DNA from 2 places in the Streptomyces sp. CA-142005 genome. Region 1 is predicted to be linked to the other one. Evidence: riboswitches for the same ligand, from Rfam matches in the RefSeq annotation. Region 1 holds a riboswitch; the other holds the start of a gene.

Evidence for each region. A riboswitch is a leader RNA that binds a small molecule or an ion and turns the genes downstream of it on or off. The one in region 1 is predicted to bind glycine.
Region 2: linked by a shared signal. The riboswitch ahead of gcvP (aminomethyl-transferring glycine dehydrogenase) and the one ahead of gcvT (glycine cleavage system aminomethyltransferase GcvT) in region 1 are both predicted to bind glycine.

The regions. Positions count from the first base shown of each region.
Region 1 covers NZ_CP192078.1:6,752,982-6,756,378, reverse strand. Annotated here, with positions in the region: gene ACQPXS_RS31610 (enhanced serine sensitivity protein SseB) at 1-623, opposite strand, end outside; gene ACQPXS_RS31605 (AAA family ATPase) at 690-1,349, opposite strand; glycine riboswitch at 1,512-1,609, shown strand; glycine riboswitch at 1,610-1,722, shown strand; gene gcvT (glycine cleavage system aminomethyltransferase GcvT) at 1,767-2,885, shown strand; gene gcvH (glycine cleavage system protein GcvH) at 2,994-3,371, shown strand; gene glyA (serine hydroxymethyltransferase) at 3,386-3,397, shown strand, end outside.
Region 2 covers NZ_CP192078.1:2,216,209-2,219,605, reverse strand. Annotated here, with positions in the region: gene ACQPXS_RS10655 (DNA polymerase IV) at 1-767, shown strand, start outside; gene ACQPXS_RS10650 (PRC-barrel domain-containing protein) at 689-1,060, opposite strand; glycine riboswitch at 1,180-1,274, shown strand; gene gcvP (aminomethyl-transferring glycine dehydrogenase) at 1,447-3,397, shown strand, end outside.

The DNA.
Region 1 (3,397 bases):
GAGAGCTCGACGCCCACGAACATGACCGGGTCGTCCGTCTCGATGGCGGCCAGGCAGCGGCGGGCGGTGCGGACCACGCCGGTCCCGGCGAACTCGGCGGACGCGGCGGAGAGGAAGTCGACCGGGTCGTCCTGCCAGTCGGGCTCGAAGAGGCGGACCCGGGCGCCGGTGTTCGGGCCGTCCAGCGGGGTACGGCCGATCCGGCACAGCTCGGCCACCGCCGCGGGCGGGAGCGGGATGCCGACCAGCGCGTCGGGGTTCACCGCGAGGCCGATCTGCGGGGGCAGGCCGCGGGCGAACTCCACGGCGGGGGCGATGGTGTACGGCATGTGGGGGCCGGCCGCCTGGCGCAGCTGCTCCTCGGAGCTGAACACCGGGACGTACGCCTGGCCCTCGATGTCCAGCGAGGGCAGGTCGAGCGGGCCGCTGTCCGGACCGCCGCCGTTGGGCAGCGGGATCCAGAGCAGGCTGCGGCCCAGCACCTCGATGATCCGGCCGGCCGCCGCGGGTATGCCGAGGGAGGCCGAGAGCACCTCCTCCAGCTCGTTGCCGGGCCAGCCGCCGTGCGGCTGGGGGTGCGCCTGTGCCGGGAAGTCCGCGGGAATGTCCGCCGGGAAGTCCATCTGCCTACCGCCTGCTGGGAACCACTGCTGTGTCCATGAAGGCTAGCGGGTGGCTGTGACAGGGCCTCACCTTGTGAAGCCTCGTCCCACGAAGGCGATCCGCTGGAGGGCGTCCGCCGCCGGCCGGTCCAGCAGCACCGCCGCGCCGCAGCCCGCGGGCAGCTCACCGCGCTCGACCGCCGCGAGCAGCCGGGCGGTCGTCCGGCGGTGACGGCGGAAGGCGTAGGCCGAGACGCCCCGGCCGCGCTCGCGCTGGCCCTTGCGCGCGGTCTCGGGGGTGACGTCGAGCAGGAGCAGATGGAGGGTGCCGCCCCGGCGGCGGGCCTCGCGGGCGAGCCAGGCGCGCACCCAGGGCTGGGTGCCGCAGTCGTGCACGACGACGCCCTCGCCGGTGCGCAGGGCGCGGCGCAGGCCGGCGTAGTGGGCGAGGCGGACCAGGGGGCGGTAGAGGGCGTAGGGGAGGAGGCGGGGGGCGCGGGCGTCCCAGCGGTCGCGGGTGTCCTGGGAGTCGACGCGGCGGCCGGCGACCGCGCGGTGCATCAGGGTGGACTTGCCGCTGCCGGGCAGGCCGGTGATCACGACCAGGTCGCGGGGGCCGAAGAGCAGGGCGCGCGGGCCGTGGCCGGCCCGGTCGCGCAGGTCCCGGACGACCGCGGCCGGGGCAGGGCGCTGCCCCGGCACCGCGATGCCGGTGGTGACGGTGGCGTACACCGGAGTCCTGTTCACCGTGGTCGTCCTCCCCTGCCTGCTCGGTAATATTCGTTCCCGCCGTACGCAAAGAGAAGGTAATGGAGGATGTCGCCTGCAGGGTCCGGGTCGTGCCACAGGTCGGTTACAAAAGGGCGCTCGCCGTGCAATGATGTGGCCGCCAACTGCATACCGGCCGCTTGAATCCGCGCGGGAGAGTCCCCAGCAGCCTTCGCTGGGGCGCCGAAGGAGCAAGTCCCTCCCTTGAATCTCTCAGGCCCCGTTACCGCGCGGGCGAGGCACATCTGAAAAGCGGGCCGCTGCGTCAGTGGCTCCACCCAAGGTGCAAGCCGTGATCGTCCCGGTGGCGGTCGTGGCGAACCTCTCAGGTTCCGATGACAGATGGGGAGGAACGTTCCTCGCCCGTCCCGCTGCGTCCTGGGAGACGACCGACCGATGAGCAGTACCGAACTCCGTCACACCGCGCTCGATGCCGTGCATCGCTCGCTCGGTGCGACGATGACCGACTTCGCCGGCTGGGACATGCCGCTGCGCTACGGCTCCGAGCGCGACGAGCACCTCGCCGTGCGGACGAAGGCGGGTCTCTTCGACCTCTCCCACATGGGCGAGATCACCGTCACCGGCGCGGAGGCCGCCGCCCTCCTCGACTACGCCCTGGTCGGCAACATCGCCACCGTCGGCGTGGGCCGCGCCCGCTACACCATGATCTGCCAGGCCGACGGCGGCATCCTGGACGACCTGATCGTCTACCGGCTCGCCGAGACCGAGTACATGGTCGTCGCCAACGCCTCCAACGCCCAGGTGGTGCTGGACGCGCTGACCGAGCGCGCCGCCGGCTTCGACGCCGAGGTGCGCGACGACCGGGACGCCTACGCGCTGATCGCCGTCCAGGGCCCGGAGTCCCCCGGCATCCTGAAGTCCCTCACCGACGCCGACCTGGACGGCCTGAAGTACTACGCCGGCCTGCCCGGCACGGTCGCCGGCGTCCCGGCCCTGATCGCCCGCACCGGATACACCGGCGAGGACGGCTTCGAGCTGTTCGTGAAGCCCGAGCACGCGGTCGAGCTGTGGCAGGCGCTGACCAAGGCCGGCGAGGGCGCAGGCCTGGTCCCGTGCGGCCTGTCCTGCCGGGACACCCTGCGCCTGGAGGCGGGCATGCCGCTGTACGGGCACGAGCTGACCACCTCGCTCACCCCCTTCGACGCCGGGCTCGGCCGGGTGGTGAAGTTCGAGAAGGAAGGCGACTTCGTCGGGCGCGAGGCGCTCACCGAGGCCGCCGCCAGGGCCGAGCAGAACCCGCCGCGCGTCCTCGTCGGCCTGATCGCCGAGGGCCGCCGGGTGCCGCGTGCCGGGTACGCCGTCGTCGCCGGCGGCGAGGTGATCGGCGAGGTCACCTCCGGCGCCCCCTCCCCCACCCTGGGCAAGCCGATCGCCATGGCCTACGTCGACGCGGCGCACGCGGCGCCGGGCACCGAGGGCGTCGGCGTGGACATCCGGGGCAGCCATGAGCCGTACGAGGTCGTGGCGCTGCCGTTCTACAAGCGCCAGAAGTAGACACTGGGCGCGGTCACTGTGTGACCCCGCGCACGTTTCCGCTGCTCACAGCGGCTTCCGCAGTCCCCCCTTCATCAGCACTCCCGCGCGTACAGGAGAATTCAGGCCATGAGCAACCCCCAGCAGCTGCGCTACAGCAAGGAGCACGAGTGGCTGTCGGCCGCCGAGGACGGCGTCTCGACGGTCGGCATCACCGAGTTCGCGGCCAACGCGCTCGGCGATGTCGTCTACGCCCAGCTCCCCGAGGTCGGCTCCACGGTGACCGCGGGCGAGACCTGCGGCGAGCTGGAGTCCACCAAGTCGGTCTCCGACCTGTACTCGCCGGTCACCGGTGAGGTCACCGAGATCAACGAGGACGTCGTCAACGACCCGTCGCTGGTGAACTCCGCCCCCTTCGAGGGCGGCTGGCTGTTCAAGGTGCGCGTCGCGGAGGAGCCGGCCGACCTGCTCTCCGCCGACGAGTACACCGCCGAGACCGCCGGCTGAGGAGTCGTAGCCGTATGACCGTCCTG
Region 2 (3,397 bases), 4.5 Mb from region 1:
CGCTGTACGCCATGGCCCTGGCCCACGACGAGCGGCCCGTGGTGGCCGAGCGCGAGGCGAAGTCGGTGTCGGTCGAGGACACCTACGACGTGGACATCCATGACCGGCTCCGGATCGGGCTGGAGGTGCAGCGGCTCGCCGACCGGTGTGTGGGGCGGCTGCGCGGGGCCGGGCTGTCGGGGCGGACGATCGTGCTGAAGGTGCGCCGGTACGACTTCTCGACCCTGACCCGCTCCGAGACGCTCAGAGGGCCCACGGACGATCCCGCGGTCGTGCGCGAGGCGGCCGCGCGGCTGCTGGACTCCGTGGACACCACGGGTGGGGTACGGCTGCTGGGCGTGGGTGTCTCCGGGCTCGCCGACTACACCCAGGAGGACCTGTTCGCGCAGGCCATGCCGTCACCTCCGGCGGAGGAGCCGGAGAGGAGTGAGACGGAGTCCGTTCTGGAGCGGCCGGAGCCGGTTGAACGTCACTGGCGGGCAGGCCAGGACGTAAGGCATGCGGAGTACGGCCACGGGTGGGTGCAGGGGAGTGGGCTGGGGCGGGTCACCGTGCGGTTCGAGACGCCGCAGTCCGCTCCGGGGCGGGTGCGGACGTTCTCTGTCGATGATCCCGCGCTGGAGTCCGCTGATCCGTTGCCGTTGGTCTCGGATCCTTCCCACCCGCCCGACCCGGACCCCGGAGAAGGTCACGTCTCCTCTGAACCCGCCAGCTTGCCGAAGTCGTGGTCCGGGGCCGCGGAAGGTGATGCCACGTCCAGGCCGTAGTGGTGGTACAGCTGCAGCTCCTGCTCGGGGGAGAGATGGCGGCCCACGCCGAAGTCGGGGGCGTCCTTGATCAGAGCGCGGTCGAACGGGACGTGGAGGGAGCCCTCGATCAGCTCGCTCGGTTCCAGGGGGACGAAGGCGTCGCGGGAGAACAGGCCGGTGCGTATCGCCGCCCACTCGGGTACGCCGGTCGCGTCGTCGAGGTACACCTCGTCGATGGTGCCGATCTTGGTGCCGTTGCGGTCGAACGCCTTGCGGCCGATCAGGTTGCGCGGATCGATCTCGGTCTGCACGGTCCCTCTCCCTCCACGTGGTCGCAACTCATCCGTAAGCACTACGAAAGAGCAGATTCAGGGAGGCGGCCACTCGAGGGCTCGCGCGCCGGCCTCGCTGGTAGGCTGACAGCGGCTGCTGACCCCGTGCGGGAGAGTCCTCCGACCACCTCGGAGGCGCCGAAGGAGCAAATCCTCCCCGGAATCTCTCAGGCTCACGTACCGCACGGACGAGGTCACTCTGGAAAGCAGGGCGGGTGTCGACGGCTTCCGCTCTCACCGACGGTGAAAACCGGGACTTCAAGGCCCCGGTGAAGCTCTCAGGTTGAGATGACAGAGGGGGAGGCCGTCCGGGCACCCGCGCCGTGGTGCCCTCGAAGGTCGCGTCAGACCAGGAGGCCTCCGCAATGACCGCCCATCGTATTCCGCTCTCGGAGCTCGAAGCGGGCATCCCGTTCGAGCAGCGCCACATCGGGCCCGACCAGGAGGCGCGGGCCAAGATGCTCGCGCACGTCGGCTACGGCTCGCTGGACGAGCTGACCGCCGCGGCGGTCCCGGATGTGATCAAGAACGCCGACGCCCTGGATCTGCCGGGCGCCCGCACCGAGGCCGAGGTGCTCGCCGAGCTGCGCTCGCTCGCCGACCGCAACCAGGTCCTCGACTCCATGATCGGCCTCGGCTACTACGGCACCTTCACCCCGCCGGTGATCCTGCGCAACGTCATGGAGAACCCGGCCTGGTACACGGCCTACACCCCGTACCAGCCGGAGATCTCCCAGGGCCGCCTCGAAGCGCTGCTGAACTTCCAGACGATGGTCGCCGACCTCACCGGGCTGCCCACCTCCGGCGCCTCCCTGCTGGACGAGGGCACCGCGGCCGCCGAGGCCATGGCGCTGTCCCGGCGCATGGGCAGGAACAAGAAGGGCCTGTTCCTCATCGACGCGGACGCGCTGCCGCAGACCATCGCCGTCATCCAGACCCGCGCCGAGCCGACCGGTGTCGAGGTGGTCGTCGCCGACCTCAGCGAGGGCATCCCGGCCGACATCGCCGCGCGTGAGATCAACGGCGTGCTGATCCAGTACCCGGGCGCCTCCGGTGCCGTACGCGACATCAAGCCGGTCATCGACCAGGCGCACGAGCTCGGCGCGCTCGTCACCGTCGCCGCCGACCTGCTCGCGCTGACCCTGCTGACCTCGCCGGGCGAGCTGGGCGCGGACATCGCCGTCGGCACCACCCAGCGCTTCGGTGTGCCGATGGGCTTCGGCGGCCCGCACGCCGGCTACATGGCGGTGCACGAGAAGTTCGCGCGCAGCCTGCCCGGCCGTCTCGTGGGCGTCTCCGTCGACGCCGACGGCAACAGGGCCTACCGGCTCGCGCTGCAGACCCGCGAGCAGCACATCCGCCGGGAGAAGGCGACCAGCAACATCTGCACCGCGCAGGTGCTGCTCGCCGTGATGGCCGGCATGTACGCCGTCTACCACGGCCCCGAGGGCCTGCAGACCATCGCCCGGCGGACGCACCGGTACGCCACGATCCTCGCCGCGGGCCTGAAGGCCGGCGGTGTCGAGATCGTGCACGGCGCGTTCTTCGACACCCTCACCGCGCGGGTGCCCGGCAAGGCCGCCGAGGTCGTCGCCGCCGCCCGGGAGCACGGCGTCAACCTGCACCTGGTCGACGCCGACCAGGTCTCGATCGCCTGCGACGAGACCACCAAGCGGGCCCAGGTCGCCGCCGTGTGGTCCGCCTTCGGCGTCGAGGGCGACATCGAGGCGCTGGAGGCGACGGCCGAGGACACCCTGCCCGAGGAGCTGCTGCGCACCGACACGTACCTCACCCACCCGGTCTTCCACCAGCACCGGTCCGAGACGGCGATGCTGCGCTACCTGCGCCGGCTGGCCGACCGCGACTACGCGCTCGACCGCGGCATGATCCCGCTGGGCTCCTGCACCATGAAGCTCAACGCGACCACCGAGATGGAGCCGGTCACCTGGCCGGAGTTCGGCCAGCTGCACCCCTTCGCCCCGGCCGGGCAGGCCGAGGGCTACCTCACGCTCATCCGCGAGCTGGAGGAACGTCTCGCCGAGGTCACCGGCTATGACAAGGTCTCCCTGCAGCCGAACGCCGGTTCGCAGGGCGAGCTGGCCGGTCTGCTCGCCGTGCGCGGCTACCACCGCGCCAACGGGGACGAGCAGCGCACCGTCTGCCTGATCCCGTCCTCCGCGCACGGCACCAACGCCGCCAGCGCCGTGATGGCCGGCATGAAGGTCGTCGTTGTCAAGACCGCCGAGGACGGCGAGATCGACGTCGCGGACCTGCGCGCCAAGATCGAGCAGTACCGTGACGAGCTGGCGGTGCTGA